Regions from separate parts of the Streptomyces sp. NPDC018000 genome, predicted to be linked through region 2. Evidence: riboswitches for the same ligand, from Rfam matches in the RefSeq annotation. Region 2 holds a riboswitch; each other region holds the start of a gene.
The links. Region 2 has a riboswitch for cyclic di-AMP ahead of ACH4EW_RS18935 (transglycosylase family protein). Riboswitches for the same ligand answer to the same signal wherever they lie in the genome.
Positions count from the first base shown of each region.

Region 1: linked by a shared signal. The riboswitch ahead of ACH4EW_RS04535 (M23 family metallopeptidase) and the one ahead of ACH4EW_RS18935 (transglycosylase family protein) in region 2 are both predicted to bind cyclic di-AMP.
Region 3: linked by a shared signal. The riboswitch ahead of ACH4EW_RS14015 (M23 family metallopeptidase) and the one ahead of ACH4EW_RS18935 (transglycosylase family protein) in region 2 are both predicted to bind cyclic di-AMP.

Region 1 is NZ_JBIRGM010000002.1:12,393-22,599, reverse strand. It holds gene ACH4EW_RS04540 (PP2C family protein-serine/threonine phosphatase) at 259-1,362, shown strand; cyclic di-AMP (ydaO/yuaA leader) riboswitch at 1,679-1,831, shown strand; gene ACH4EW_RS04535 (M23 family metallopeptidase) at 1,843-3,045, shown strand; partial or broken gene ACH4EW_RS04530 (IS200/IS605 family accessory protein TnpB-related protein) at 3,112-3,414, opposite strand; partial or broken gene ACH4EW_RS04525 (aldo/keto reductase) at 3,417-3,623, shown strand; gene ACH4EW_RS04520 (PrsW family intramembrane metalloprotease) at 3,630-5,159, opposite strand; gene trmB (tRNA (guanosine(46)-N7)-methyltransferase TrmB) at 5,247-6,029, opposite strand; gene lhgO (L-2-hydroxyglutarate oxidase) at 6,091-7,350, opposite strand; gene ACH4EW_RS04505 (sporulation protein) at 7,547-9,265, opposite strand.
Region 2 is NZ_JBIRGM010000008.1:775-10,981, reverse strand. It holds gene ACH4EW_RS18980 (protein kinase) at 1-289, shown strand, start outside; gene ACH4EW_RS18975 (YfhO family protein) at 523-3,036, opposite strand; gene ACH4EW_RS18970 (glycosyltransferase family 2 protein) at 3,160-4,122, shown strand; gene ACH4EW_RS18965 (GtrA family protein) at 4,119-4,520, shown strand; gene ACH4EW_RS18960 (SurA N-terminal domain-containing protein) at 4,689-5,345, shown strand; gene ACH4EW_RS18955 (nucleoside triphosphate pyrophosphohydrolase) at 5,407-6,369, shown strand; gene ACH4EW_RS18950 (cytochrome P450) at 6,450-7,697, opposite strand; partial or broken gene ACH4EW_RS18945 (cytochrome P450) at 7,726-7,929, shown strand; gene ACH4EW_RS18940 (transglycosylase family protein) at 8,035-9,000, shown strand; cyclic di-AMP (ydaO/yuaA leader) riboswitch at 9,299-9,470, shown strand; gene ACH4EW_RS18935 (transglycosylase family protein) at 9,474-10,207, shown strand, end outside.
Region 3 is NZ_JBIRGM010000004.1:536,358-546,564, reverse strand. It holds gene ACH4EW_RS14025 (M16 family metallopeptidase) at 1-390, shown strand, start outside; gene ACH4EW_RS14020 (M16 family metallopeptidase) at 417-1,799, shown strand; cyclic di-AMP (ydaO/yuaA leader) riboswitch at 2,130-2,297, shown strand; gene ACH4EW_RS14015 (M23 family metallopeptidase) at 2,310-3,086, shown strand; gene ACH4EW_RS14010 (HPr family phosphocarrier protein) at 3,381-3,662, opposite strand; gene ACH4EW_RS14005 (GNAT family N-acetyltransferase) at 3,835-6,759, shown strand; gene ACH4EW_RS14000 (DUF5998 family protein) at 6,888-7,484, shown strand; gene ACH4EW_RS13995 (alkaline phosphatase family protein) at 7,484-8,671, shown strand; gene ACH4EW_RS13990 (thymidine kinase) at 8,752-9,402, shown strand; gene ACH4EW_RS13985 (hypothetical protein) at 9,523-9,906, shown strand; gene ACH4EW_RS13980 (nucleotide exchange factor GrpE) at 10,005-10,207, shown strand, end outside.

The DNA of each region.
Region 1 (10,207 bases), on a different contig from region 2:
ATACAGCGTGCCAGGCCTGATTCATTTCCTCGTCGCGTTCCGGGGCAACGAGTGGACGGCCCGTGCGTGTGTGAGCTGTACCACGCAAGACAAGTACCCCATTGGCCGGTGAGGAGTCGCCGCGCCGCACCGCTCCGGTGAGCCTGGGAGTGGGGCGCGGTACCGTCCGCAGCCGCGCGGGTACCGGGCAGGAGACCACAGGTGGGGAAGCGGCAGAAACGGCGCGGCAGACATACCGAGGGCGGTGACAGCCGTGCCATGCGGTTCGTCCGTATGCTGCCCGCCCTGATGATCCTCGGCGGGCTGGCGTTCGATCTCCTCACCCCGCCGACCTTCACCGCCATTCCGCTGTTCGTGGCGGCGCCGCTGATCGCTGCGCCGTTCTTCTCGCTGTCCAGGACCATCTGCATCGGCGTTGCCTCGGTGCTGGCTGTCGCCGTGCTGCGGCTGTACAGCAACACATTGCCGTTGGTCGTGCCGTTGATCGAGTTGCTCACCCTGGCCACCGTCTCGGTCCTCGCGGTCGTGATCAACACGGTCGTACGGCGCGGAATTGAGGAGGTGGCCTCCGCGCGGGTCATCGCGGAGACCGCCATGCGGGCGGTGCTGCCGAAGCCGTCCGACCGGATCGGCGGGCTGCATGTGGCGGCGCGGTACGAGGCGGCGCAGGCGGACGAGTACGTCGGGGGCGATCTGTTCGCCGTGTCGGACACCCCGCAGGGTGTGCGGCTGGTGGTCGGGGACGTACGGGGAAAGGGACTCGGCGCCGTGGAGTCGGTGGCGGTGCTTATCGGGGCCTTCCGGGAGGCGGCCGAGCAGGAGCGTTCACTGGAGGGCGTGGCGCAGCGGCTGGAGCGGGCGCTGGCGCGGGAGTGGGCGCGGGGTGGGCTGGACGCGGTGGAGGGTTTCACCACCGCTGTGCTGGCCGAGATCCCGCCCGGGGTGCCCCGGGTGCGGATCGTCAACCGCGGTCACCCCGAGCCGCTCCTGCTGTACGCGGACGGGACGCTGGAGGTGCTGAGGCCCTCGGTGCCCGCACTGCCGCTCGGGATGGACCTGGGGGTGTGGCCCGACCGGGCGGACGAATGGGATCTGCCGGCGGGGGCGACCCTGCTCCTCTACACCGACGGTCTCTCCGAGGCGCGGAACGCCGATGGGGTCTTCTACGATCCGGCGGCCCGGCTGCGCGGTCGGATCTTTCCGGGGCCGGAGGAACTGCTGTCCGGGCTGACCGATGATGTACGGCTGCACACGGGCGGCGAGACGACCGACGACATGGCGCTGCTCGCGGTCGTACGTCCCGCGGAGGGGCAGCCGGACCGGCGCAGGATCGTGAGGATTGTGGGCCTGGAAGAGGCGTGACGGGTGGGTCGGGTGCATCGCGCGGGCCCGCTGACTCGCGCGGGTCGGGTGCTTCGCGCGGCCTGGGACGAGGCCTTGGGCGGAGGACGCCACCGTACGTAATCGAAAGGCGTCGCTCCGCATAACAATTGACGCAACGTCAGAAACTGGGTAGTGACTGAGAGGCAATCAACTCGCCCGATTCCACCCGGTTGTGCCGGTAAAGTCCAGGCCAAAGACCTGAACGATCAGTGGGAACAGCTTGGAATCAGGCCCCTGCGTCTATTAACGTTCGATAACGCAGCGCGGTCGTCCCAGCCGTCGTCAGTGGCGGCACCGTGCGCGAGCGCCGAATTCCGCAAGGGAACCGGGGAACCATCTACATGGGGTGAATCGGACACCTGTGTCTCGTGAGAGGCAGAGGCGCCCGTAGGAGACCTTCCTGCTCCGAACCCGTCAGCTAACCCGGTAGGCGAGAAGGAAGGAAAGGAGTGCGCCCCCGTGGCGTCCAACAAGCCTGCCCCCGAGGCCCCCTCTCGGTTCAGCCCCGAGTTCAGTTCCGACGTCGGTGCTGACGTCGGATCCGGTTTCGGCTCCGACCACGGAACCACCGCGACGAGGACGGCGTTCGGCACCGATTACGGCACCGATTACCGCACCGAGCCGGGCGGCGACTTCACCGGTGAGTTCGGCAGCCAATTCGGTTCCGACGGCAACGGTGAGCCCGACAGGAGCTGGGGCGAGTGGAACCCCACCGAGGAGTCCGTCCGCCCCGTACGCGGCAAGCACCGCATCGCCAAGCAGCGCAACGGACTTGCCCGTAGCTCCACGGTGCTCGGGGTGGGCGTCATCGCGGCAGTCGGCGCGGGCGGCATGGCCAGCGCGCAGAGCAAGCCGCCGGTCTCCATCTCCCTTCCCGACTCCATCTCGGACAACCTCCCCGACGCCAAGTCCCTTCCCGGTGTGGGCTCGCTGCTCTCCGGTGAGTCCGAGGACGACAAGGCCGAGGCCGCCGCTGCTGCCCCGCTCACCACTGCCGGCCTCACTACCGCCGAGGCCGAACAGGGCGCGACGGATGCGGGCGAGGCACTCCGCGCCCGCATCCTCCAGCAGGCCGAGCAGCAGCAGGCCGCCGCCGACGCCGACGCCAGGGCGGCCCAGGAGAAGGCGGCCGCGGAGAAGGCCGCCGCCGAGGCCAAGAAGCAGCAGGATGCGGCCGAGGCCAAGGCCGCCGCCGAGAAGAAGAAGGCGGAGGAGAAGGCCAAGGCGAAGGCCGAGGCGCTGCGGCTTGCCAAGCTCGCCGCCAGCTACGCCATCCCGACCTCGTCGTACACGATCACCTCGACCTTCGGCCAGGCCGGCTCGATGTGGTCCTCCGGACACCACACCGGCCTCGACTTCGCGGCGCCGACCGGCACCCCGATCAAGGCCGTACACGGCGGCACCATCAAGTCGGCGGGCTGGTCCGGTTCGTACGGCTACCACACGGTGCTGGAGCTCGAGGACGGTACGGAGGTGTCGTTCTCCCACCAGTCCTCGATCGGCGTCAGCGTCGGCCAGAAGGTCGCCACCGGTGACACCATCGGCCGGGTCGGCGCGACCGGCAATGTCACGGGCCCGCACCTCCACCTGGAGGTCCACACCCCCGACGGTACGGGCATCGACCCGATGGCCTGGCTGCGCGCCAAGGGCCTCAACCCCTGATCCGCCGGCCCGCCTTTCGGCCCGCTTGATCCGAGCCGGTTCTTGCAGTCCTGACGCTCACTGTTCCTAACCAGTGCGCGTGAGTGGGTCCTGGACCCACTGCTGCGTTCTGGGCGCATCCCGAACGGTGTTGGATGCGCTGGGTTCCCGCTTTCGCGTCCCGTTCGGCGGCACGCCTCCAGGGGCGTGATCCGTTGCGGGTGGGCGGGTTCCCTCACGCCCCCGAGTGCCTGGTGGGGCCTGGGCGGTCCGATGCCCCGCACGATCACTCCGGTCGTGTGGGGGCGGTGCCGTCCGACGCCTGATGGGGTGTCCGAGGGCGCGGCGTCCGATCGCGATGCCGGCGGCATCGTGACGGGACATGGTGCGGTAAGGCCCTGGCGGCGCTCGACAGGGTCGCCCAGGAGCACGACGCGGAGATCGCGACCGTCGCGCTTGCGTGGCTCGCGTCCCGGCCGACCGTCGCCGCGCCGATCGCCTCGGCCCGTACGGTCGAGCAGCTGCCCGCGCTGGTGGCCGTCGCCGGCCTCTCGCTGACCGAGCAGGAACTGGCCGATCTCACCGAGGCATCCGCCTGACGAGGGCTACTGCGGCGGCGGCCGGTGCGAGTTGAGACAGGGGTTGTGGCCGTAGCCGCCGTACTGCGCGGGCTGCGGGAACGGGTACGCGTACGGGGGCGTCGACAGGGGGTGGGGGCGCAGGAGGCCCATGGCCTGCGCCGCGTACGTCAGGGCGGGAGCGGCCACTTCCCTGCGTTGCCAGAGGTGGTGCAGCAGCTCCAGCTCGCGTTCGGGGAAGTCCGGGCCCGCCGTCCCGCGGCGGGCCTGTAGGCGCAGCGAGGCCAGTGACGTCGCGAACGATTCGTATTCGGCGACGGCGCGGGCGGCAGCCCTGCCGTGGGCCTCGGCCTGTGCTTTGGCATGAGCACTGACCCGGGCCGAGGGCCTGCGCCCGGGCGACACATGGCCCGGCCCGAACGCCGGCGCGTACCCCGGTCCGTACGGGCCTCCCCAGGCTGCGGCGGCGTGTCGTTGGCGTGCCGCTTCGCGTGCCATGCCGCGGGCCCGCATCGAGGAGAGGGCGAGCGGTTCGGCGGGGGTCAGCCAGCCGGCCGCAGCATAGGCCGGAAGCTCGGCGGAGAGCATACGCAGCTCCCGCTGGCGCGACCAGATCGCCAGCCAGGTCACCAGGCCGAAGACCGGGACCATGAACACCCCGTACACGGCATAGAAGCCGTACGGGCCGAATGACGCCGACCCGTTCCACAGGGCGTGCATGCCCATGGCGAGGACGAGACCCAGCAAAGGCAGTGCGATGCGGCGGATCCGGCGGTGCTTCGGAGTGACCGCGGCCAGCCCGAAACCTATTCCGGTCAGCACCGTGAAGAGCGGATGCGCGAACGGCGACATCACCGCCCTCACGAAGAACGTCGCGGCAGTCACCGAGGCGATGCCCGAGGTGCCTATCTGCTGGTCCTCACCGAAGGCGGTGCCCAGATAGAGGATGTTCTCGGTGAAGGCGAAGCCGCTCGCGGTGAAGCCGGCGATGACGACACCGTCGACGATCCCGTGGAATTCCCGCCTTCGGAACAGGAAGATCAGCAGGACGGCCGCGGCCTTGGCGCTCTCCTCGACGACCGGCGCTATGACCGTGGCGCCGAGGGTGTCGGCGTCCGACGGGTCGGCGGCGGCCGTGGCTATCCAGCGGGTCGCGAACGAATTCGCGGTGATCGCGACCAGGGCGGCCGCGAACGCACCCCAGGCGAAGGAGAACAGCAGATTCCGCCACGGTGCCGGTTCGACCCGGTCCAGCCAGCGGAACGCCGCCATCAGGAGAGGAACGGGCAGCACGGCGAGACCCAGACCTACGAGAAAGCCCTCGGTGCCCGTCTGGTCACGGACCAGGGCCAGGATCGCCAGACCGCACAGCGCGAGCACCGTGAACACGGCCGCTATGCGGAATGTCCTGCTGCGCCACACCATGCCGACGCGGCGTGGCCGGTAACGCCAGTGCTTGCGCTCCGGCACGGAAGCCAGGATCTCGCCGACCCGCTGCTCCTCGAGAAGCGGGACGGCCGGCTGTGACTGCCGCTGCTGGACAGACCCGTCGGACACCATCCGACGACCCTAACGATCAGCACTGACAGCCGGCCACGGGGCGACGGGTCCGTCAGGTCCCGTCGCCGGCTGCGCCCGCGGGTCTCAGCGGCGGGCGAAGAGCAGGTCGTGCACGACATGGCCCTTGTCGAGGCCCTGCCCCTCGAACCGGGTCAGCGGCCGGAACGCAGGGCGCGGCGCATAGCCGCCGTCCGTCTGGGTGTTTTCGAAGAGGGGGTGCGCGGTCAGCACCTCCAGCATCTGCTCGGCGTACGGCTCCCAGTCGGTCGCACAGTGGATCACGGCCCCCGGCTTCAGCCGCTGCGCCACCAGATCGAGGAACTCCGGCTGGATCAGCCGCCGCTTGTGATGGCGCTTCTTGGGCCACGGGTCGGGGAAGTACACCCGCAGCCCGTCCAACGAGTCCGGCTTCAGCATCTCGCGCAGCAGGATGATCGCGTCACCGTTGGCGACCCGGATGTTGGACAGGCCGTTCCGGTCCGCGAGACCGAGCAGATTGCCCTGGCCCGGGGTGTGCACATCGACGGCGAGAATGCCCGTACCCGGGTCGTCGGCCGCCATTTCCGCTGTGGCCTCACCCATTCCGAAACCGATCTCCAGTACGACCGGGAGCCCGTCGAACAGAGTGGGCAGGTCGAGGAGGCGCTGCCCGTCGATGTCCAGGCCCCACTTCGGCCAGAGCCGCAGCAGGGCGTCCTCCTGGCCGGGCGTGACGCGGCTGCGGCGCGGCTGGAAGCTGCGGATCCGGCGCTCGTGGTGCGATCCGGCCGGATCGATCGCGGGTCCGCCGGGGAAGCGCGGCTCCTGGCGCAGCCTGCGCTGCCGCTCGAAGGAGGCGGCGCGCAGATCGTCCGGAATCCCGGCCACGGCATCGCGGGACTTCGGGGCGGAAGGATTCGCGGAGGGATCTGCGGAGGGGTTCAGGGACTCAGACACAATGCCCCGATTCTACGGCGGGCGGTTTCCACTCCGTCCCCCGTGCCCGGAGCAGCGCCCTGCGTGCCACCTCCCGCCCGATGGGCAGGGAGGCCGTCGCGGCGGGCGACGGGGCGTTCAGCACGTGCACGGTGTGCGGGGCCTCGCGGATCAGGAAGTCGTCCACCAGGGTGCCGTCCCGCAGCACGGCCTGGGCCCTGACCCCGGCCGGGGCCGGACGCAGATCGGACTCCGTGACCTCGGGCAGCAGCCGCTGCACGGCTGTCGTGAACGCCCGCTTCGACAGTGAACGGTGCACCTCGCCCGCCCCGTACCGCCAGTGTCTGCGCGCGATCTGCCAGGTGCCGGGCCAGGCCAGGGTGTTCGCCAGCTCGCGGGGGCGTACGACGGGCCAGCCGTACCCCTCGCGGGCCAGCGCCGGCACCGCGTTCGGCCCGACGTGGATGCTGCCGTCGTGGCCCCGGGTCAGATGCACGCCGAGGAACGGGAAGGCCGGATCGGGCACCGGATAGACCAGGCCGCGCACCAGCTCCGGCCGCGCCAGCTCGTAGTACTCCCCCCTGAAGGGCACGATCCGCACCCCCGGATCGTCGCCCGCGAGCCGCGCCACACGGTCGCAGTGCAGCCCCGCGCAGTTGACCAGCACCCGGGCCCGCACCACCGGGCCGTCCGCCGTACGCACCGCCACACCCCAGGGGCGCCGGTCGATCGCGGTGACCTCCGCCCCGTAACGGATCACTCCGCCCTCCGCCCCGCTCACCTCGGCGGCGAACCGCGCCGCGACCGCCCCGAAGTCGCACACCCCGGTCGTCCCGACGTGGATCGCGGCGAGCCCGTGCACCTGCGGCTCGTACTCCGCGATCTGGGCGGGCCCCAGCTCGCGGACGGGCAGCCCGTGCTGCCGGCCGCGCTGGACCAGTGCGTGCAGCCGGGGCAGCTCGGACCGCTCGGTCGCGACGATCAGCTTGCCGGTCACCTCGTGCGCGATGCCGTGCTCGGCGCAGAAGTCGACCATTTCGGCGGCGCCGCGCACTGCGTAACGGGCCTTGAGCGAGCCGGGGCGGTAGTAGATGCCACTGTGGATCACTCCGCTGTTGCGCCCGGTCTGGTGACGGGCGGGGCCCCACTCCTTCTCCAGCACCGTCACCCGGGTGCCCGGAGCGGTGCGCGTGATCGCATACGCCGTCGACAGGCCGACGATCCCGCCGCCGATCACCAGCACATCGCAGTCGTACGCCGCGTGCGTCATCATGACGCCACCTCCCACCCCGATAGTGCACTGACCCACTGACAACGTACTCAAACCAGTGAAGCCCCGCGTGGCGCCGAATCCTTACGCCTGGCGGCGGCCGGATGCCGCCGCCAGACCGTCCGGACACTGTTTGTATGCCACAAGGGCGTCGTGGTGACACTGTGAGGTGCGTGGTCCGTCCTGCGCCGCGGTCCGGCTACGCGGGTGCCACCAGCAGCGGCCGGGCCCTTTCACGCAGCTCGGCGACGCGCGGCTCGTGCCCGTACGGTTCGAGCCGGTGCAGCAGATTCCGTACGTACTCCGTGGTACGCGCCGAGGAGATGCGGCCCGCCACCTCCACCGCACGGGTGCCCGCCGCGCAGGCCGCGTCCAGATTCCCCGACTCCAGCTCGGCCACCGCCGACACCACGAGCCGCAGCCCGTGCGAGCGGACGAATTCCTCGGTGGGTCTGGACAGGGCCTGCTCGGTGAAGCGCCGAACCTGCCGGGGCGCCTTCAGATCGAGGTGGCACTCCGCGGCATCGGCCGCGAACCTGTCGTACGAGTAGAAGCCCAGCCAGGACGGGTCCGCATCGCCGTCCCTGGAACGCTCCAGCCAGCCCTCGGCGGCCTTCAGCGCTGCCCCTGCGGCCGGTGCGTCACTCGCCTTCGCATGGGCGCGTGCCTCCACCAGACGGAAGAAGCTCATGGTGCGGGCGGTGGCGAGCCCCCGGTTGCGTTCGACGGCGGCCTGCGCGAGGTCGACCCCCTCGTCGGCGAAGCCGCGGTAGGTCGCCTGCAGCGACATCGAGGCGAGCACATAGCCGCCGAGAGGTACGTCGGCCGCGGCCCGCGCGAGTCGCAGTGCCTGGATGTAGTAGCGCTGGGCGGCCTCCTGCTGACCGGTGTCGAAGGCCATCCACCCGGCAAGCCTGGTCAGTTCGGCCGCTGCGCCGAAGAGCGCCCGGCCCACCTCGTCACTGTACGAACCGAGCAGCAGCGGCGCGGCATCCACGCGTAAGCACTCGGGAACCATGGAGGAACGCCAGTCACCGCCGCCGTACTTGGAGTCCCAGCGGCGGGCGTCCTGGGCCGCCTCGCGCAGCTTGGAGACATCGCTGTGGCCGACCCGCAGCGGGGAGATGTCGCTCGTGATCGTGTTCGCGGTTGCGGTCGCGCTGGTGGGCGTGGGCGTGGATGCGGTCTCCGGGCCCGGCCGGGCGGGGGCGGGCGGTGTCCGCTGTGCCTGCGGAGCTTCCGGGGTTTCCAGCGTCGCCCGAGCCGCCTGCGTATTCAGCGCTGCCTGTGCTCCGGGTATCGGCTGTGCACCGAGCGGTCCCTGAGCGGCCAGGGCCCCCGGCGTCGCACCCGCTGCGCCCGGCCCCCTCTGCGCCCCTGCACCGGGGTGTGCGCCCCTTGTGCCCTGGGTGCCGAGGATGGCTGCCTCGGCGGCTGTCGAGTCGCGCGCCACCGATGGGTCGGCGGGGGATATCAGCCAGCGGGACGCGGGCATCGCGTACGCACTCACCGAGAACGAACCCGCCAGCGACTGCCAGATCCCGCCGCTGCCCGCCCGTCGTCCGGCCAGATCCAGCCGGTACAACTCGGTCGCCGAACGGACGGCCTCGGCCACATCGCGCGGAAAGGCCAGCCCGACCTCCGGCGCCGGATCGGCATCCGCGAGCCCGATCTCGTGCAGCGGGACCGGCCGGCCGAGTTTGGCGCCGATCGCCGCCGCGATGAGATGGGGCGCGGCGCCCTGCGGCACCATCCCCTTGGAGACCCACCGGGCCACCGAGGTCTTGTCGTACCGGAGCGTCAGACCGCGCTGCGCCCCGAGATCGTTGACCCGCCGGGCGAGCCCGGCGTTGCTGATTCCCGCGAGGGCGAGAACGGTTCCGAGCTTCTCGTTCGGTCCGCGTTGCTCCCTGGACATGCGCCACCCCTCGACACACAGACGGCAGCCGCGTCACCGTTGCGGCGCGCGGCATTCGTACTGTGTCCTCCCCAGGGACGGACCCCGGCACTCCGGCCGCACACGCGTATGGCCGAGCCCCGAGGAATATGCCTCCTGCCGAGAACCTCAGTAAACCCAGGGTAGTTCGCCGCATCCCTACCGTTAAGGGGCAGACGTCCGTATGGCGGGATTGTTGTCCGTGCGGATGCGAGCGCCTTCGCGGTGCCGCTCCGGGCGCTGCCGCGGTGCCACTCCGGTTGCCGCGCACAGCGGCCCGGATCCCGGCCCGGCTCCGGTCGGGGCCCCGCTCGACGCCCCGTTCGTGCGCTCCCGGAGGCACCGTTTGCACGTCGCGGCGACACCGCCCGCCCAGTCCTGTACGTGCTCCTGGTGTGTGGCCGTGCGCCTGGCCGTGCGCTCTCGTACGGCCGTTTCGGAAGCGCTTCCATGGTTGCTGCGTGGGTCGGCCCACTGCATCGGACTCAGTGGGCTGGGGGACACTGCCGCCTCATTCCCCGCAGGCGGCGGACCGGTCCGGGAGGTGAACGGACGCCTCCCGGACCGTGCGTTGACACTGGTACGGGCCGGGTGCGGGGGCCATGCCCTGGCTGCCTGCCGCCCAGGTGGCGATCTCCTGCGACCGACGGGGGATTCCAGGAGGAACTCGCGAAGAATCGGGGAATGAAGTGGGGCGAAAAGGGACTTCTGATGCGTCGAGTTCCCTGTCGCCGGGTTGCAGCATGCTCTGAGAATGGCTGAATATCGCCGGTCGATCGAGGTTGGGCCGACCGATTCGCGTACATCCCGTCGACCATTCGGAAGTCGTCCGTCACCGGCCCGTGTGCCCTTCGGGGGTGGTCGGATTTCGGCCGGTGGATCTCGCTCGTACGGGAACGCAACGCGCCCGAGCCGTAAGCCTGT
Region 2 (10,207 bases):
GGCCCAGTGCCTGGAGCAGCTCGGCGAACCGGCCGCCGCGCTCGCGGAGTACCGCGCGATCCTCCCGTACTACGAGAACCACTACGCCACGGGCAACGACCCGGCCCGCTCCTTCGAGATCCGCAACCGCATCGGGCACCTGCTGCTCGCGGTCGGCGACCAGGCGGCGGCGCGCGTCCAGCTGCAGGGGCTGCTGTACGACACGGAGCGGGCGTACGGACCGCACCATCCGCTGCCGGTGGAGCTGCGCCGCCGCCTCGACCGCCAGGCGGAGGTGCACGGCGGCTGACGGCGGCGGAGCCGGAGACGGCTGCGGCCGGACGAGCAGGCAGGTAATGGACACGCCAAAGTTCTGTAATGGATTGCTTCGAAGGCCGCAGTCGGGGGCGAAGGCCCGCTGCGGCGTGAGACCGTGATCTTGCCGCCGGGGCGGCTGACAACTCGCCTGCCCCGTCGGCCCCTCACTTCTTTCGAGCCTTCTTCCGGGCACTGCCGAGATCGCTGTGCCTTCTCACCGCGTACTCAAGAAGCGTCGCCGTATCTCTTTGGCCGTGGCCGGCCAGCCACTGTGGGCCGGGTCGCGTCGCCGCGCCCCCACACCCCGGCCAGCAGCAGGACGAGCACCGCGCCCGCGCCCACCATCGCACCCGCCCGCAGGCCGGGGGGCCGGAACGTGCAGTCGATGGAGGCGCCGCGAGCGGGGACCGGCGCGGAGACCAGGCCCAGATAGCTGTCGGCGGGCCGCCCCTGGCAGATCCAGCCCGCGATCCGGGGCGCGGCGATCACGACGGTTCCGGTGCTGCCGGGCGGCAGTTCGGCCCGTATGCCGTCGGCGGTGACATGGACGGCGGTCGCCCCCGTGCGCTTCAGCCCGGCGACCGCCGAGGCCAGCCGGGCCCGGTCCAGGCAGCCGATCGCCTCGTGCGGCACGGTCCCTTCGCGTACGGAGGTCAGCGTGACCACCACCGGCGCGCTCCCGGCCGCCGTCCCCAGGCGCTCCATCGGGGCGCGGCGCGCCGGGAGCAGCCCCTTGAGTTCGACCTCCGGGCCCTTGCCGAGCCGTGCCGAACCGAACAGGTCGGGCGCCCACAGATACGCCTCCGAGGCGGCCGGACAGTGGGCGGTCAGCGTGTACGTACCGTGCCGCACCCGGTAGTCGTACGCGCCCCGGTCCGTCACCGTGCCACCGCCCGCCGCGCGCAGCACCGTCGTCGGCACCGTGTACACCGTCGAGCCCAGCAGCGCCTCCTGGTTGCGGTACGGCGACCGGCCGTACGGCACGGGCCCGCCCGGCGGCCGGACCGTCACCAGCGGCGGCGCCGCCTCACGGCTCACCGTCACCGGCCGGTCGTCCGGGGCGTTCCACACCTGATATGGATCGCGCGGTCCGCGCACCCGCGCACCGACCGAGAAGATCGCGTCCGTGACGGGGTTGTCGAGGCTCTGCACGGCCCGGCCGTTCGACGTCCACCCGCCGCCCAGCGCACGCAGGGTGCGGGTCAGCACGGCGGGCATGTGGCTGCTGTAGTACCCGGCGCCCTGGCCGCCCACCAGCAGGGGATCGTTCGCCGTGGTCTGTTCCCGGCCCGGGTCGGTGCGGTAGCGCGGCCAGCCGTCGGCGCCCGCGACGGCGGCGGCCTGTATCCGCTGCCGCTCGCCCCAGGGCGCGTAGTGGTCGAGCCGGTCCAGCTTCCGCCGGTCGGCGAACGAGGTGGTCGCGGCGGCCTGCCCGGCCTGTGCACCGATCAGCAGCACGGCGGCGAGCACCGCGAACCTCCGGCCACGCCCGACCAGCAGCAGAGCGGCCACCGCCGCCACCAGACCGGCCGCGAAAAGCGGATACGTCCACCGGGTGACCAGGTCACTGAAGCCCGCCCCGGCCGCGATCAGCACCAGCACCGCGCCCCCGCCGAGCAGCGCCCGCCACCCCGGCCGGTCGTACGAGACCGAGATCCAGGCGGCGATCACCACCAGCCCGGCCAGCACGAACGTCTGCCGGTAAGGGCTGCCGTTGGGTGTGGCGAACGCATGCCAGAGCAGATGCGTCGGCCCCCACTGCAACGACAGCGCGACCCCTGCCACCAGTCCCGTCCACGCCCACCGTTCGCGCCGGGGCACGGACCGCTGGAAGGCCAGCGCACAGGCCAGGAGCAGGGTGCCCGTGCCGAGGAAGAGAGCCGGGGTGAAGAAGCTGTACGTGTTGGGCAGCAGCCGCGCGAGCACATCGGGCCAGGCGGCGGGCGCGAACGTCCGGTCCCAGCCCGGATAGGCGTGCTTCGTCCCCAGATAGACGGGGATCAGGACGGGCGCCGCGAGACCGACACCCACCCCGACCGTGCAGACCGCCCGCACCAGCCCCACCGCCCGCCGGCCCTCCCGCTCCGTGAAGAGCCGGACCGCAAGCACCAGAGCGGCTCCGAGCGTCGCCATGTAGGCCGTGTAGAAGTTGGCCACCCACACCACCGCGACGAGCACCGGCGCGGCGATGCGATGCCGTCCCGTACGGGCCCACTCGGCGACCAGGCAGAGCAGCGGCAGAGCGACCAGACCGTCCAGCCACATCGGGTTGTACGACGCCTCGATGACCGACCAGCCGCACAGCGCGTACGAACCACCGAGCACCCCCGCCGCCCACCAGTGCCCGCCGCGCAGCGTCAGCAGCAGCAGGGCCATCAGCGCCGCGGCCGACGCCATCTTCAGGACCGTCACCACATAGACCGCGAGGTCCGTCCGGTCGCGCGGGAAGACCCCGACGAGCAGGGCGAACGGGCTCGTCAGATAGGTGCCGAGATCCGGCAGAAAGCTCGTCCCGTACCCGGACGACCAGTTGAGCAGCACGCCGCCGTCGGCGCTGCCGTGCAGCAGGTCCCACAGCCGGGCGTGGAACGGCACGAACTGATTGCCCAGGTCGTTGACGCTCCGGGTGTGCGGCCCGAACGGAAAGCTGCGCGCCCAGGCGTCACCCGCACAGACGGCCGCGGCGGTGAGCAGCGCGGCGAGCGAGCCCGCGCACAGGCGGGGACGGGAAGTCGGCATACGCAGGAATATGCCAGCCCAGAACGAATAAACTCCGCTCCACACAAGGCAGTTCACTTGATGGATGCCCATCGGTCATATGGAGCGCCGGGTTCCGACACGTGGGCAGGCTGATGTACATCCGTGCTGATCTCGCTGGTGGTGCCTTGTTTCAACGAGGAAGAGATCCTCGAACGCTTCCATGAACGCGTCACGGACGAAATGACCAGGCTGGGGCATGAATTCCAGCTGGTGTACGTCGACGACGGCAGCGCGGACCGGACCCTGGCGATCCTTCAGGAGCTGGCCGCCGCCGATGCGCGGGCCCGCTACGTCTCCTTCAGCCGCAACTTCGGCAAGGAGGCCGCCATGCTGGCCGGCCTCCGCCACGCCGAGGGCGACGCGGTCGTCATCATGGACGCCGACCTCCAGCACCCGCCGGAACTCGTGGGCCGCATGCTCGAAGAACATGCGGACGGCTACGACCAGGTGATCGCCCGCCGCACCCGCAAGGGCGACCACGTCACCCGCACCATCAGCGCCCGCGCCTACTACTGGCTGATCAACCACCTGGTCGACGTGGAACTGGTCGACGGCGTAGGCGACTTCAGACTGCTCTCCCGCCGCACCGTCGACGCCGTACTGGAACTCACCGAGTACAACCGGTTCTCCAAGGGCCTTTTCGCCTGGGTGGGATTCCGCACGACGACATTCAGTTACGAGAATGCCGTCCGCGAACAGGGCCGTTCCGCCTGGACCTTCGGAAAGCTCCTCAATTACGGCCTCGACGGGCTTCTCTCCTTCAACAACAAACCACTGCGCGCCGCGCTCTACCTGGGCATGCTGCTGTTATCGGTCGCCTTCGCCTATGCGGCGTGGATCGTCGGCGTCGCTCTGGTGCGAGGAGTCGACACCCCCGGCTATGTCACCCTCCTCGTCGTGGTCACCGCACTCGCCGGGGTCCAGATGGTGATGATCGGGGTGGTCGGTGAGTACGTCGGCCGTATCTACTACGAGGTGAAGCGCCGCCCGCACTTCCTGGTGAAGGCGACGAACACCGAAGCGGCGCCGCCGATACCGGAACCCCTGGAGTTCGTACGCCGATGACGGTCACCGCACAGATGGCCCGATTCGCCCTGGTCGGAGTCGTGAACACCGGTACGTACTACGGCTGTTACCTCGCCCTGCTGAACTGGCTGCCGTACATCGCCGCGCATGCCCTCGCCTTCGTGCTGAGCATGACCGGCTCCTTCTTCCTGAACTCCCGCTTCACCTACCGGACCCGGCCCACCTGGCGTAAGTTCCTGCTCTTCCCGCTCACCAACGCCGCCAACTTCGTCATCACGACCGGCGGTGTCTATCTGCTGGTCGACCTCGCCGGGTTCAGCAGCCGGTACGCGCCGCTGGTCGCGGCCGCGGCAGCCATCCCGATCACGTTCGTCGTCTCGCGCACGATCATGCTGCGCCCGGAGAACGGGGTCCCGGCGGCCGAGCGCGTTTCCTGAACGCCGCGGAGCCCCCATGAGAGCTGCGAGCCGGCCAGGAACGGTCCCACAACCCCAACTCCTTCCGAATCGTTGGTCGAACCAGTGGCCTCAACCACATCCACTGCCTAACATCGATCAACGCAAGGTCTTGTGCACTGATGCACAAACTCTCCCCGGGAGGTTCCTTTGCACCGCCGCCGTCGCACCGCGCTCACCGTCTCCGCCGCCCTGCTCGTCGGCGTCCCGCTCCTGGCCGCCTGCGGCAGCCGGCCCCACCCGGGCGCCGCGGCCCTCGTCGGCGGGGACCGGATCGAGGTGTCCACGCTGCAGGGCCAGGTGGCAGCCGTGCGTGAGGCCCAGCGCGATTCGAAGGACGCGTCCCAGCTCATCGACAAGTCCGGACAGCTCAGCCGGGCCAAGCTGCACGGCCTGATCTTCGATCGGGTCCTGGACCGGGCCGCGCGGGACGCGGGCGTGACCGTCAGCCGCAACGAGATCCAGCAGATGCGCAAGGCGGCGGCGGCCCAGTCCGGCGGAGAGGCCCAACTGCGGACGGCGATGCTCCAGCAGAGCTGGGTGGCCCCCGACCAGATCGACGCCGTCCTGCGCGAGCAGGTCCAGCTGACGAAGCTGGCCCAGACGCTCGGCGCCGACCTGCAGCAGCCCGAGGGGCAGAAGGCCGTCGGCGATGCGCTCAGCAAGGCGTCGAAGGCACTGAAGGTCGACGTCAATCCGCGCTACGGCGCCTGGGACGACAAGCAGACCCAGCTCGCCAACTACAAGGCCCCCTGGATCACCCAGGTGACCAAGCCCGCAGGGCCGGGCGCCGAGCCCGGCGTCTAGTGCCGCGAAAGAAGAATGGCTGCGGAATACCGGTGTCCGACCGAGCGGGTAGATTCGAACGGTGAACGCTGAAGACCCCGGCCGCATTGTCCTGCTCACCGCCAGCCACCGCGTCGCGCCCGGGCTCCTGTCCTGGCCCGCCTGGCAGACGCTGCACGCCGCCGACCGGGTGCTCTGCGCCGAGCAGGACAATCCGCAGCTGCCGTATCTGCGCGAGGCGGGCATCGGTGTCGAGCATTCCGCGCCCACCGCGCAGGAGCTCGTCGACGCCTGCGCGGGCGGCCGGAGCGTCGTCGTTCTCACGGGCGGCGAGGGCAATCAGCCGCTGACCGACGGGCTGGCACGGCTCGCCGGTTCGGGCAGGGTGCAGATGCCGGACCTGGAGCTGCTGCCCGGTTCGTACGATCTGCCGGGTGCCCGGCTCCTCGATCTGGTCCAGGTCATGGACCGGATCCGGCTCGAATGCCCCTGGACCTCGCAGAAGACCCACAAGGGCCTCGCCAAGTACGCCATCGAGGAGGCGTACGAACTCGTCGAGGCGATCGAGGACGGCGACCGCGTCGAGCTGCGCGAGGAGCTCGGGGACGTACTTCTCCAGGTCGTCTTCCACGCGCGGATCGCGCAGGAGGACGAAGAGGAGCCGTTCTCCGTCGACGACGTGGCCGCGACCCTCGTCGAGAAGCTGATCCACCGCCACCCGCACGTCTTCGGCGACGAGACCGCCGAGACTCCGCAGGACGTGCACGCCCACTGGCTGCGGACCAAGGCCATCGAGAAGCAGCGCGACTCGGTCACCGATGGAGTCCCGCTCGGCCAGCCCGGGCTGGCGCTCGCGGCGAAACTGGCCGGCCGGGTCCGTACCGCAGGGCTCGATGTGGCGCTCCCCACAGGCGAGGGCATCGGCTACGAGCTCCTCGCCCTCGCCGTACGCGCCGAACAGGACGGCGTCGACCCCGAAGCCGCGCTGAGGGCCGCGGGCCGGGCCTACCGGGACGCCATCCGGGCCGCGGAGGGCAACGGATAACGTCGGGGGGTGACCCCTGACCTGCGGATACGGCATCGGACGGCCCTCGTTGCCCCAGCGGCTCGGGGCCGTCTTCATGATCAACTAGTCGAAGCCTCCGGCGTGAACTCCACCGGAAGGGTGCGTAGGCCCCGCATGATCAGCCCGCCCCTCCACCGTAGATCAGCGGGGTCCACCGCAAGCTGAAGGTCCGGCAGGCGGCGGAACAACGTCTCCAAGGCAGTGCGTCCCTCCAGTCGGGCGAGCGGCGCTCCGAGGCAGTAGTGGATGCCGTGGCCGTACCCCAGGTGTTGGTTGTCTCGGCGGGACAGGTCGAGCGTGTCGGGGTCATCGAAGCGCGCCGGGTCGCGGTCGGCCGCGGCGAGCACGACGAGCACGGGGTCGCCCTTTCGGATTGGCTGTCCCCCAATTTCGAGCGTCTCGGTGGCGTAACGCCAGGTCGCCAGCTCCACCGGACCGTCATAGCGCAGCAGCTCCTCCACGGCGCTATCGAGGAGCAAGTCATCGCGTTGCTCGACTGCATTCTGGAAAATGGACCGCTGAATGGGGTTTCGGAAGAAGGCGTGGGCGCTGTTGCCGATCAAGTTAATGGTCGTTTCGAAACCCGCAAATAGGATCACGAAAGCCATCGCGGCGGCCTCGTTCTCGGTGAGGTGTTCGCCGTGGTCGCTGGCCCGAATCAGGTCGGAAATCAGGTCGTTGCCGAGGTTCGCACGCTTCTTATGAATCAGCTCGGCGAGGTAGGCGCGGATCTTCTTCACCGACCGGGCGACGCCACCGCGCGGGCCCTGGCCGTGCCGGATCATCATGCCCGCCCAGTCCCGAAAATCGTCCTGGTCCCCGGCCGGCACCCCCAGCAGATCGCAGATCGCGTAAATCGGCAGCGGGAAGGCGAACTCGTGGATCAGGTCCGCCTCGCCGCGCCCTGCAAAGCCATCGATCAGGCCGTCCGCCAGCTCTTGGACCCTGGGCGCGAACTCGGCGACTCTGCGCGGGGTGAAAGCCTTGGAGACGAGGCGGCGCAGCCGGGTGTGGTCGGGCGGGTCGATGTTCAGCAGATGTGTCATGAGCCCGGCACCGCGCTCCCCGGGAATACCGGTCTTGGTGCGGCCTTGGGCGTCATCCGCGTGATGTTCGGGGTTTTTCGACAGCCTGGCGTCGGCGAGCGCCTGTCGGGCGTCCACGTAACGGGTCACGAGCCACGCCTCCACCCCGGAAGGCAGTTCCGTCCAGTGCACGGGCTTGTGCTCGCGCAGCCAGGCGTAGGCGGGGTACGGGTCGGTTGCGAACTCCCAGGAGAAGAGTTCCGGAGTCGGAATGTGGTTCACCTGTCGACGGTATCGGGAGTCTCGGGCCTGCCTGGGAGCACCGCTCGCCCGACTGGAGGGGCAGACCTCGCTCGCCACGCTTCTGAAGCGACTTCCGGACCTGCACCTTGCGGTGGAACCCACCGAATTGCGGTGGCGTGGCGGGCTCATCATGCGCGGACTTCGCACATTGCCCGTGGAGTTCACACGGGGGGTATTCCCGACGCAATGTGACACTCCGTCAACTCTGTGACTTTCGCGTGATCTGCGCTGCATCGACTTGTGACATACGTTCGAGTCCCGCTAGGTTCACCGTTCGATTCACCAGTCACTCGTCAGTCACACGGAAGGCAACCCCATGGGCTCCGCGAACGGCAGACACCGCCGACCTCGTCAGGCACCCGCCATCGTCGTCGCCGCGGGCGTGACCGGATCGGCCATCGCCATCCCGCTGCTGGGCGCGGCCAGTGCGCACGCGGCCGACGCCACGACCTGGGATCGGGTGGCCGAATGCGAGAGCGGCGGCATGTGGAGCGCCGACCTCGGCAATGGCTTCTACGGCGGCCTGCAGTTCTCGCAGGAGACCTGGAAGGCGTACGGCGGCGAGTCGTACGCCCCGCGTGCCGACCTCGCCAGCCGTTCACAGCAGATAGCCGTGGCCGAGAAGGTCCTGGGCGACCAGGGCCCGCAGGCATGGGCCAGCTGTGCGAAGATCTCCGGCCTCTCGGCGGACGGGGCACTGCCGGGTGTCGACCCGGGGGCCGCCCCCTCAGTCGGGACGGCAAAGGGCGCGGAGCCGGCTGACGGCGTGTCGGCGGCGCCGTCCGATGATGCCACGCCGTCGGGCCGCACCTCGGACGGTGCGGGCGGCTCGAAGGCCTCGCACGGCTCGAAGGGCTCGCACGGCGCCGACAAGTCTGTAGACAAGGCGAAGTCCTCCACGAAGCCTTCGGCCACCGCGTCGGCCACCTCACCCTCCGAGACGCCCGATTCATCCGGCTCTTCCGATTCGTCCAACCGTGTCGGCGGCAAGCATCGCGGCGCGCCCGCTTCCGAAGGAAGTCGGGACGCGAACGTCGGCGCCGACCGCGAGTCGGGCCGTCACGCCTCCCGCGGCGATGCCGGCGCGCGCGACGCGGGTGTGTCGGCCGCCGACGGCACGTACACCGTGCACCCCGGCGACAACCTCTGGGCGATTGCTGACGCACAGAAGGTTCCCGGCGGCTGGCCCGCGCTCTATGAGGCCAACAAGGATGCCGTCGGCTCCGATCCGGACCTCATCCTCCCTGGCCAGAGCCTCGATCTCGATGCGAAGGCCGAGTGAGGGTGGTCTGAAAATCGGGTAAACGAGCCTCAAAATCGGGGTAGTTCAGAGACCTATGTCCGCTTATGCGTAAGTGAGACATGGGTCTCTTTGCGTCAACTGGCGTGTCGCGCCCGGGGTGCCCTTCCGTACGCCTCCCACCTGCGGAAACGACGGTTCCTCAGATGCAAGTAAGGCCTGATTGTCCGATGTGTCCTTCTTTGAATGTGAGGGTTGCGTATGTTTACGGTCAGAACCGCTCGCACCGCGGGCCCCGTCGACCGTCACGCCGAATCCTGCCGTCGGTCGAAGGGAACAGACGCGTATAGCGCCGTAGGCAGGAGCGGGGGACCCAGGTAAGCGCTGGGCCCGATCGTCGAAAGACGTATCGGGACCGGCTTGGGGTGAAGTCGCGTGCTAGGACGTGCGACCGGGCAACTCACTTGGCCCGAACCCGACAGCTCACCTCGTAGGCGTCGGTGAGGAGAAGTTCCATGCTGCTTTCCGGCAAGGGCAAGCACCGCCGCCCGTCCAAGGCTGTCCGTATCGCCACGCTCGCCGGTGTCACCGGTACCGCTGTCGCCGTACCGCTGATGGGTGCGACCAGCGCGTCCGCCGCCTCCGTCGCCACCTGGGACGCCGTCGCCCAGTGCGAGTCCGGCGGCAACTGGTCCATCAATACCGGTAACGGCTACTACGGCGGTCTGCAGTTCTCGCAGTCCAGCTGGGCCGCCGCCGGCGGTACGCAGTACGCCCCCCGTGCCGACCTGGCCACCAAGGCTCAGCAGATCGCCACCGCCGAGAAGCTCCTCGACATGCAGGGTCCGGGCGCCTGGGGCTGCGCGGCTGCCGGCAACCTGACCAACGACGGTGTCGACCCGGGCGTCGACACCGGCTCCTCCTCGAACTCCACCTCCAGCTCCAGCGCCACCGAGCAGAAGAGCGCCCCGGCCGCGCCGCAGCAGCAGGCCCAGCCGAAGAGCTCCGAGCACACCGAGGCCCCGGCCGCCTCCCGCTCGGACCGCTCCGTCGCCCCGCAGGCCGAGCCGAAGAAGACCGTCACCACGCCGACCGGCGAGAAGGTCGCGAAGGGCGACGGCGAGTACAAGGTCGCCTCCGGTGACTCCCTGAGCGAGATCGCCGCCGCCCACAACGTCGAGGGCGGCTGGCAGCAGCTGTTCGAGCTGAACAAGGACATCGTCAAGGATGCCGACCTGATCTACCCGGG
Region 3 (10,207 bases), on a different contig from region 2:
GAGGTGCCGCAGATCGAGGCCGCGGTCGACGAGGAGCTGGCCCGGTTCGCTGCCGAGGGCCCCACGCCCGAGGAAATGGAGCGTGCGCAGGCCCAGTTGGAGCGCGAGTGGCTGGACCGGCTCGGTACGGTCGCCGGCCGCGCCGACGAACTCTGCCGGTTCGCCGTGCTGTTCGGCGATCCGCAGCTCGCTCTGACCGCCGTACAGCGGGTGCTCGATGTCACCGCGGAAGAGGTCCAGGCGGTCGCCAAGGCCCAGTTGCGCCCCGACAACCGCGCGGTGCTGGTCTACGAGCCGGTTGAATCGGCCGAGCCCGCAGACGCAGCGGCCGCCGAGACCGGCGCCGACGACACTGACGACACCGACGCGCACGAAGGAGCGGACAAGTGACCGACGCTGCCGCGACTGGAGTTTCGATGCAGTACCACCCGCAGCCGGCCCCCGGCGTCGCCCGCCCCTGGGCCTTCCCCGCTCCGGAGCGGGGCGCCCTGCCCAACGGCCTCACGGTGCTGCGCTGCCACCGCCCCGGCCAGCAGGTCGTGGCGGTCGAGATCTTCCTCGACGCCCCGCTGGACGCCGAGCCCGAGGGCCTCGACGGCGTGGCCACGATCATGTCGAGGGCGCTGTCCGAGGGAACCGACAAGCACACCGCCGAGGAGTTCGCCGCCGAGCTGGAGCGCTGCGGCGCCACCCTCGACGCGCACGCCGACCACCCCGGCGTCCGGGTCTCCCTGGAGGTTCCGGCCTCCCGGCTGGCCAAGGCTCTCGCACTGGTCGCAGAGGCGCTGCGGGCGCCCGCGTTCGAGGACAGCGAGATCGAACGGCTGGTACGCAACCGGCTCGACGAGATCCCGCACGAGCAGGCCAACCCGGCCCGGCGCGCCGCCAAGCAGCTCTCCAAGGAGCTCTTCCCGGCTGCAGCGCGGATGTCGCGCCCGCGCCAGGGCACCGAGGAGACGGTGGAGCGGATCGACTCGGCGGCCGTGCGTGCCTTCTTCGACGCGCACGTGCGGCCGTCCGCGGCGACCGCCGTGGTCGTCGGCGACCTCACCGGCATCGACCTGGACGCCCTGCTCGCCGACACCTTCGGCGACTGGTCGGGAGACACCGCGGAGCCCCGTCCTGCCCCGCCGATCACCGCCGACGACACCGGCCGAGTGGTGATCGTCGACCGTCCGGGCGCGGTGCAGACGCAGCTGCTGATCGGCCGGATCGGCGCCGACCGGCACGACAGCGTATGGCCGGCCCAGGTGCTGGGCACATACTGCCTGGGCGGCACGCTCACCTCCCGGCTGGATCGTGTGCTGCGAGAGGAGAAGGGCTACACCTACGGCGTACGGGCCTTCGCTCAGGTGCTGCGGTCGTCGGCCCCGGATTCCGCCTCGGGGGCGACCGGTGCCGCGATGCTGGCCATCAGCGGATCGGTGGACACGGAGTCCACGGGGCCGGCGCTGAAGGACCTGTGGACGGTCCTGCGGACCCTGGCCGCGGAGGGGCTGACCGACGAAGAGCGCGAGACGGCCGTGCAGAACCTCGTGGGTGTCGCCCCGCTGAAGTTCGAGACGGCGGCCTCGGTCGCGGGCACCCTCGCCGACCAGGTCGAGCAGCACCTCCCGGACGACTACCAGGCACAGCTGTACGCCCGGCTCGCGGAGACCGGCACGGTCGAGGCGACCGCAGCGGTGGTCAACGCCTTCCCGGGTGACCGGCTGGTCACGATCCTCGTCGGTGACGCGGCACAGATCGAGGAGCCGGTCCGGGCCCTGGGCATCGGAGAGGTGTCGGTGGTCGCAGGCTGACGGTCGTACGCACCCGCCGCGGACGCCGGACGACCGGCCGGCCGGCCCGTCGGGTGTGCCGGTTCACCGGTCGACTGTCGCGTTCGACCGAGCACCGACCGCACCGGCCGGTCCACCGGCCCGCCACATTTCCGCATAACGGGACAAAAGGAATGCCCCTGTGAGTGAGATCTCGCCGGGGTATTCCTTTTTGTCCGTTCCGGTGGAGAGGTTGCCTGCCTGTCCTGTGGGATGCGCTACAAAACGGCCTGTCCGTTTGGTGAATGAAAGTGACCCCACTTAGCGTCGGCTGGGCTGTCCGTCACTCGTATGCCGCATCCGCGACGTACCGGGCAGCCATCGCCGAGTCCCCGTCAGGCGCGAGCCTGGGGAGCCGGGGACCCATGCAGTCCCTGGGGTGAATCGGATTCCTGAGCCTCGATGGGGCCGGGGCGTCCGTAGGAGACCTTCCTGCTCCGAACCCGTCAGCTAACCCGGTAGGCGAGAAGGAAGGAAAGGATCAGCCGCTTCATGGCGTTCACCCGTGCCACCGGGAAGCATCGTGCCCCGAGTCGACTGACGCGCAGGAGTGCGAAGATCGCCGGCGCCGCGACCCTGGCCACCACCGGCGTCATCGGCGGCATGGCCTCTCCGGCTCTCGCCGCGGACCCCTCCGTCAGCGACACCGGCCTGAACCAGCTCATAGCCATCGAGGGCGCCGTCGCCGACCAGATCGAAGCCCAGGCCGACGCGCAGAAGCGCCAGGCCGATGCCGCGGCGAAGGCGAAGGCGGAGGCCCGGCAGAAGGCGGAGGCCAAGAAGGAGGCCGAGGCCAAGAAGGAGGCCGAGGCGCGCGCCGAGAAGGCCCGCGCCGCCCGGTCTGCCGAGCGCACACGCCTGGGTTCCTTCCAGCTCCCGGTAGCTGGTTCGTATGTCACCACCGGCTACAAGTCGAGCGGTTCCCTCTGGTCCTCCGGCAGCCACTCGGGCATCGACTTCCACGCCGCGTCCGGCAGCCCCGTCGTCGCTGTCGGCGCCGGTACGGTCGTCGAGGCGGGCTGGGGCGGCGCGTACGGCAACAACGTCGTGTTGCGGATGGCGGACGGCACGTACACCCAGTACGGCCATCTCTCCTCGATCGGTGTCTCCGTCGGCCAGAGCGTCGGGGCGGGCCAGCAGATCGGCCTCTCCGGCTCGACCGGCAACTCCACCGGACCACACCTCCACTTCGAGGCCCGGACCGCGCCGTCGTACGGCTCCGACTTGGACCCCGTCGCATACTTGCGCGCCCACGGCGTCAACGTCTGACCGACGCTCCACCCGCAGCGCCCTTTCGAAGGCCCCGGCAGCACGCCGGGGCCTTCGCTGTGCCCGGCCTCCGCGCCTGCCGGCAGTACCCGCTCCTCGAGCCGTCCTGTGGCCAAGAGATATTCATGGATTTCCACCCGGCATCGGAAAGGCGACCGCATCGCAATGGAGCCGCGGCACAGGCGCCGGTCGGCCGTTTTGAGCTGTCCGAATTCTCTCCGGTCGTCGGGTTGGCGAAGCGAAAAAGCCGCGGCCCCGGACAAAGGGTGCCGCGGCTCTTTCGCGCGAAATGGTTCAGACGGTTTCCGGAAGCTCGTCGAGACCTTCGGCGACAAGCTTCGCCAGACGGTCCAGGGCGACTTCGGAGTCGTCGGCCTCGGACGCAAGCACGATCTCGTCGCCGCCGTGCGCGCCGAGACCGAGCACCGCGAGTATGGAGGCGGCGTTCACCGGGTCGCCGTCGGCCTTGGAGATCGTCACGGGGACGCCGGAAGCCGTGGCGGCACGGACGAAGATGGAAGCGGGACGGGCGTGCAGCCCCTCGGCCCAACCGACGTTGACGCGACGCTCAGCCATGGTTCCGCCCTTCACGAATCAATAGTTGTCTAGACCAGACTCTCATGCGGTGCGCGATTTTCCCGCCGAACCGCGGAATGCCCACAACCCGTGCGGTACCGCCGATCGGCCCCCTCAGACTGCCCTGGCCCCAAGCCCTACGCGACCGCTGACGGAGCCGTAGGCTTTGCGCATGCAGCCCTCGCCGGAGCAGAGTCCGCATCACGTGTACCCCGACCACTGGGAAGCGGACGTGGTCCTCCGCGACGGAGGAACCGCCCGGATCAGGCCCATCACCACGGACGACGCCGAACGGCTGGTCAGCTTCTACGAGCAGGTCTCCGACGAGTCGAAGTACTACCGCTTCTTCGCCCCGTACCCCCGTCTGTCCGACAGAGACGTGTACCGCTTCACCCATCACGACTACGTCGACCGGGTGGGGCTCGCGGTCACGGTCGGCGGCGAGTTCATCGCGACCGTCCGCTACGACCGGATCGACGAGCGGGGCAGGTCTGCCTCCGTACCCGCCGACGAGGCCGAGGTCGCCTTTCTGGTCCAGGACGCGCATCAGGGCCGGGGTGTGGCATCGGCGCTCCTCGAACACATCGCGGCCGTCGCCCGCGAGCGCGGCATCCGCCGCTTCGTGGCCGAGGTGCTGCCCGCCAACAACAAGATGATCAAGGTGTTCCGGGACGCCGGGTACACCCAGCAGCGCAGCTTCGAGGACGGCTCCGTCCATCTCACCCTGGACCTCGAACCGACCGCCGAGTCGCTCGCCGTGCAGCGCGGCCGTGAGCAGCGGGCCGAGGCGCGCTCCGTGCAACGGCTGCTCGCGCCCGGATCCGTCGCCGTCATCGGCGCAGGCCGCACTCCCGGCGGGGTCGGCCGCACGGTCCTGCGCAACCTCCTCGGGGCCGGGTTCACCGGCCGTACGTACGCCGTGAACCGCGCCTTCGCCGCCGACCAGGGCACGATCGACGGTGTCCCCGCTCACCGTTCCATCAGCGAGATCGACGAACCGGTCGACCTCGCGGTCGTCGCCGTCCCCGCAGACCGGGTTCCGGAGGTCGTCGCCGACTGCGGTGAGCACGGCGTTCAGGGCCTGGTCGTCCTCTCCGCCGGATACGCCGAATGGGGCGCCGAAGGCAGGGAGCGGCAGCGTGAACTGGTCCGCCAGGCCCGCTCGTACGGGATGCGGATCGTCGGCCCGAATGCCTTCGGCGTCATCAACAACGCCGAGGCCGTCCGGCTGAACGCCTCCCTCGCCCCCGAGCCGCCCGCGCCCGGACGCATCGGCCTCTTCACCCAGTCCGGAGCGATCGGCATCGCGCTGCTCTCCGGGCTCTACCGGCGCGGCGCCGGCCTCTCCACCTTCATCTCCGCCGGCAACCGCGCCGACATCTCGGGAAACGACTTCCTGCAGTACTGGTACGAGGACCCGGACACCGATGTCGCCCTGCTGTACCTCGAATCGCTCGGCAACCCCCGCAAGTTCACCCGCCTCGCGCGGCGCACCGCGGCCGTGAAGCCGGTGGTCGTGGTGAAGGGCGCCCGGCACAGCGGTTCCACCCCGCCCGGCCATGCGGTGCCGGTCAGCCGGGTCCCGGACGCGACGGTCTCCGCGCTCATGCGGCAGGCGGGCGTGATCCGCGTCGACACAGTGACGGAGATGGTGGACGTCGGTCTCCTCCTCGCCGACCAGCCCCTTCCGGCGGGCCCGCGGGTCGCGATCCTCGGCAACTCCGAATCGCTCGGCCTGCTCACGTACGACGCCTGCCTGGCCGAGGGGCTGCGCCCTCGCCCGCCCCGCGACCTCACCACCGCCGCCACCCCGCAGGACTTCCGGGAGGCCCTGACCGAGGCCCTCGCCGACGAGGGCTGCGACTCGGTGGTCGTGACGGCGATCCCCTGGGTGGGCGAGAACGGCGAAGCGGAATCGGGCGACGGAGAGGTGCTGGCGACCGCGCTGCACGCGGCAGCCGCGGCCGGTCCCGCCAAGCCGGTGGCCGTCGTCCATGTGGAGATCGGCGGCCTGGCGGAGGCCCTCGCCGCGGCCACCAGCACGGTCGCGCTGCCGCATCCTTCGGCAGAGCCCTCCCCAGCCGCGACGCCCTCGCGCGCCGGAGCCGCCACCACGACCGGCCACGACCCTGCGCGTACCCCCTCGGCACCCGGAACCAGCAGCGGCACAGCCACCGCCCCCATCGGCGCGGGCACTGACGGCGGCCCCGGCATCCGGATCGGCCGGATACCTGCCTACCCCGCCGCCGAGCGGGCTGTGCGTGCCCTGGCCGAAGCGGTGAGGTACGCGCAGTGGAGACGGCAGGCGGCCGTGCCCGGCAAGGTGCCCGAGTTCCTCGACGACACCATCGACGAGCCGGGTGCCGCCGGCCTGATCGACGCCCTCCTCGGCCCCGACCCCGACCCGCGGGGCAGGCCGCTCGCACACGACGAGGCGCGCGAACTTCTGGGCCGCTACGGCATCACCGTGCGACCGACGCTTCCGGCCTCCGACCCGGAAGCCGCCGTTGCCGCAGCCGCGCAGCTCGGCTATCCCGTGGCGCTCAAGACCACTGCGCCCCATCTGCGTCACCGCGCCGATCTCGGCGGTGTCCGGCTGGACCTCGCCAACGAGGGCGCGTTGCGCCGGGCGTACGGCGAACTGACCGACCTGCTCGGCAAGCCCATTGAGCTCCAGCCCGTCGTCCAGGCCATGGCACCGCGCGGCGTCGACACCGTCGTACGCGCCGCGATCGACTCGGCGGCAGGGGCCGTCCTCTCCTTCGGGCTCGCGGGCGCGCCCTCCGAACTCCTCGGTGACACCGCCCACCGTCTCGTTCCGGCCACCGACCGCGACGCCGCCGAGCTGATCCGGTCCATCCGGGCGGCACCGGTGCTGTTCGGCTGGCGTGGCGCGGCGCCCGTGGACACCGCGGCGCTCGAAGAGCTGCTGCTGCGGGTGTCCCTGCTGGTCGACGACCATCCCGAGGTGGTCTCCATCGCTCTGGAACCGGTCGTGGTCGCCACCCAGGGGCTGACGGTCCTCGGCGCGAGCGTCCGGCTCGCGCCGCCCCCGGCCCGCACCGACCTCGGCCCGCGCCGCCTCCCCAATTACTGACCGGCAGCGCACCGTCTCGTTCCCGATCGCCGGACGGGTGCGAAACCAGGTCCCTTCGCCGCTCGGGCCCGGTCCACCCTGCCGCGGAACGTCCACGGCAGTCATCCGTCCCCCGTAGGATGGTCCTCATGGCAAAGACCGGTACGACGACCCAGGGGCTGCGCGCGGCGATCGAGCGCAGTGGCTACTACCCGGCCCTCGTGGCCGAGGCGGTGGAGGCCGCCGTGGGCGGTGAGCCGGTCGCTTCGTACCTGGTGCACCAGGAGACCACCTTCGACTCCAACGAGGTGCGCCGCCATGTCACGGTCCTGGTCCTGACGGACAACCGGTTCGTCGTCAGCCACACCGACGAGCAGAATGCGGACACCAGCTCCCCGACGCCGTACGCCACCACCTCCACGGAGTCGGTCAAGCTCGACCGGATCTCGTCGGTCGTGGTCAGCCGCGTCGTGGCCAACCCCGAGAAGTACGTACCGGGCACGTTGCCCCGCGAGGTCGTCCTCACCATCGGCTGGGGTGCGGTCTCCCGCATCGACCTGGAGCCGGCCGCCTGCGGCGACCCCAACTGCGAGGCCGACCACGGCTACACCGGCAGCTCCACCGCCGACGATCTGAGCCTGCGGGTCAGCGAGGCCGGTGACGGCCCGGACACCGTGCGTCAGACCCTCGCCTTCGCCCAGGCGCTCTCCGAGGCCACGGCCGCGACCGCGGCGACCGGCCGCTGATGGTCCAGCCGGCCTGGCAGGACCCCGTTCTGCTCCCCGTCGACACCGCCCCCGTCCCCGAGTACGGCAGCGGCTCGCTCTCCGATCTGCTTCCCACCCTCGCCGCTGGACAGGGCGTACCCGGCTTCACCACCGCGATCCCCGAACTCACCCCCGCCGACCGGAACTGCGTGTTCCTGATCGACGGTCTCGGCTGGGAGCAGATCAAGGCCCATCCCGACGAGGCACCGTTTCTGCACTCCCTGCTGCCCACCTCGCGAGGCGGCACCGGCCGCCCGATCACGGCGGGCTTCCCTGCCACCACCGCGACCTCACTGGCCTCGGTCGGTACCGGACTTCCGCCGGGGGAGCACGGCCTTCCCGGCTACACCGCGCGCAATCCGGAGACCGGCGAGCTGATGAACCAGCTCCGCTGGCAGCCCTGGACCTCGCCGAAGGCCTGGCAGCCGTACCCCACCGTCTTCGGGCTCGCCGACGCCGCCGGTGTGCGCACCGCTCAGGTCTCCGCCCCCGCCTTCGAGCAGACCCCGCTCACCAAGATCGCGCTCAGCGGGGGCTCGTTCCTCGGCCGGCTGTCCGGAGAGGAGCGGATGGACGTCGCCGCCGAACGGCTGGCCGCAGGTGACCGGTCGCTCGTCTACACGTACTACAGCGAGGTCGACAGCAAGGGCCACCGCTTCGGCGTCGACTCCGACGCCTGGCGCGGACAGCTGATGTACGTGGACGGCCTGGCCCGGCGGCTGGCCGAACAGCTCCCGCCCCGCTCGGTGCTGTACATCACCGCCGACCACGGCATGATCGACATCCCCTTCGACGAGCAGTCCCGGATCGACTTCGACGAGGACTGGGAACTGCACGCGGGTGTCGCCCTGCTCGGCGGCGAGGGCCGGGCCCGTCATGTGTACGCCGTCCCGGGGGCCGAGAACGATGTGCTGACCGTCTGGCGGGAAGTGCTCGGCGAGCAGTTCTGGGTGGCGAGCCGGGACGAGGCGATCGCGGCCGGCTGGTTCGGCCCGAAGATCGACGAACGCGTCCACGGCAGGATCGGCGACGTCGTCGCGGCGGCCCGCGACGACGTGGTGATCACCGCCTCGGTCAATGAGCCGCACGAGTCCGCGATGGTGGGCATGCATGGTTCGATGACCCCCGCCGAGCAGCTCGTCCCACTGCTCGAAGTACGCTCGTAGGCGCGTTTTCCCTCTCCAGCGTTCCCCCACCACCATTTCCCTGCCCTGCTTCGCCCCGCCCGAAAGGTGCTCAGCCCCTCATGCCCGAGCTCGTGTTCTTCTCCGGAACGATGGATTGTGGGAAGAGCACTTTGGCGCTCCAGATCGGACACAACCGCTCGGCCCGGGGTCTTCAAGGTGTGATCTTCACGCGGGACGACCGGGCGGGGGAGGGGAAGTTGTCCTCGCGGCTGGGCCTGGTCACGGAGGCGGTCGAGGCCACAGAGGGCATGGATCTGTATGGGTATCTGGTCGATCGGTTGTCCACGGGCGGCAAGGTCGACTATGTGATCGCCGATGAGGCGCAGTTCCTGGCGCTGGAGCAGATCGACCAGCTGGCGAGAGTCGTTGACGACCTCGGGCTTGACGTCTTCGCCTTCGGTATCACCACCGACTTTCGTACCAGGCTCTTCCCCGGTTCGCAGCGGCTGATCGAACTGGCCGATCGGGTCGAGGCCCTCCAGGTGGAGGCCCTGTGCTGGTGCGGCGCCCGGGCTACGCACAACGCCCGAACGGTGGGTGGGGAGATGGTCGTCGAGGGCGCCCAGGTGGTCGTCGGCGACGTCAACCGACCGGCAGAGGTGATCGGTTACGAGGTTCTGTGCCGCCGTCATCACCTTCGCCGGATGACCGCTGCTTCAGCCCACGCCGGCGCGCTGTCCCCCGACGTCCTGCCGGTGACATCCGCTTGACGGCAACGCCGAGCTCAGCCAAGTTGACAGCATCCTTTCTCCTTCGACTCGGGCCTCTGCGGGCCCATGGTGCCCTATGCTCGACCCACGACATGTGCTCTGGAGCGGCGGAGGGCGTCCGTGGACCTGATTGCACCTGAACTGCTCATGGCCCTTGCCGGAGGCACCGCGGGCGCGGCGGGGGAGCAGATCTGGACGTCTTTGCGAAGCCTGCTCGGACGACGGCCGTCGGACGGAGAGCCGTATGGCGAGGGCGAGTTGACGGCCCTCGCCGAGGCGGCTGACAGCGCGGAGCGTGCCGCGGAGTTGGCCGAGGTGCTGGCTCTCCGCGCCCGGCAGGACCCCGCCTTCGCCGAGGCGCTCGCGGCCTGGCGGCGGCAGGCCGAGGCACTGGAGGGCATGCGGACCGGCGCGGGCGACGTGCACAACGCGATCTCCGGGGGCACTCAGGGCAATGTCGTCCAGGCCCGGGACGTTCACGGTTCCATCAATTTCGGTGGCTGACGAGGTCGTGCATGGCTTGGTGGTGGGGGTTCGAGCCCGGCAGGTGATCGCGACACGCTCCGCTGACATGCCGTGCCCTTTGGTCTACTGTGAGCGACGTGTCGGAATGTGTCGAACCCTGCGCGCATGCAGCTGAGTTCACCGCTGCACTCGCTCGTCAGCAACAGCTCGCCGAGCGCCGTGAGGAGATTGTCACCAGGCTGCACGACGAGGTCGAGCGGCTGCGCCGAGGCGAGATCGAGGTGGCGCTCGACCTTGTGCGCCACTCCCTGATTCGGCTCCACGACCAGATCCTGCGCCA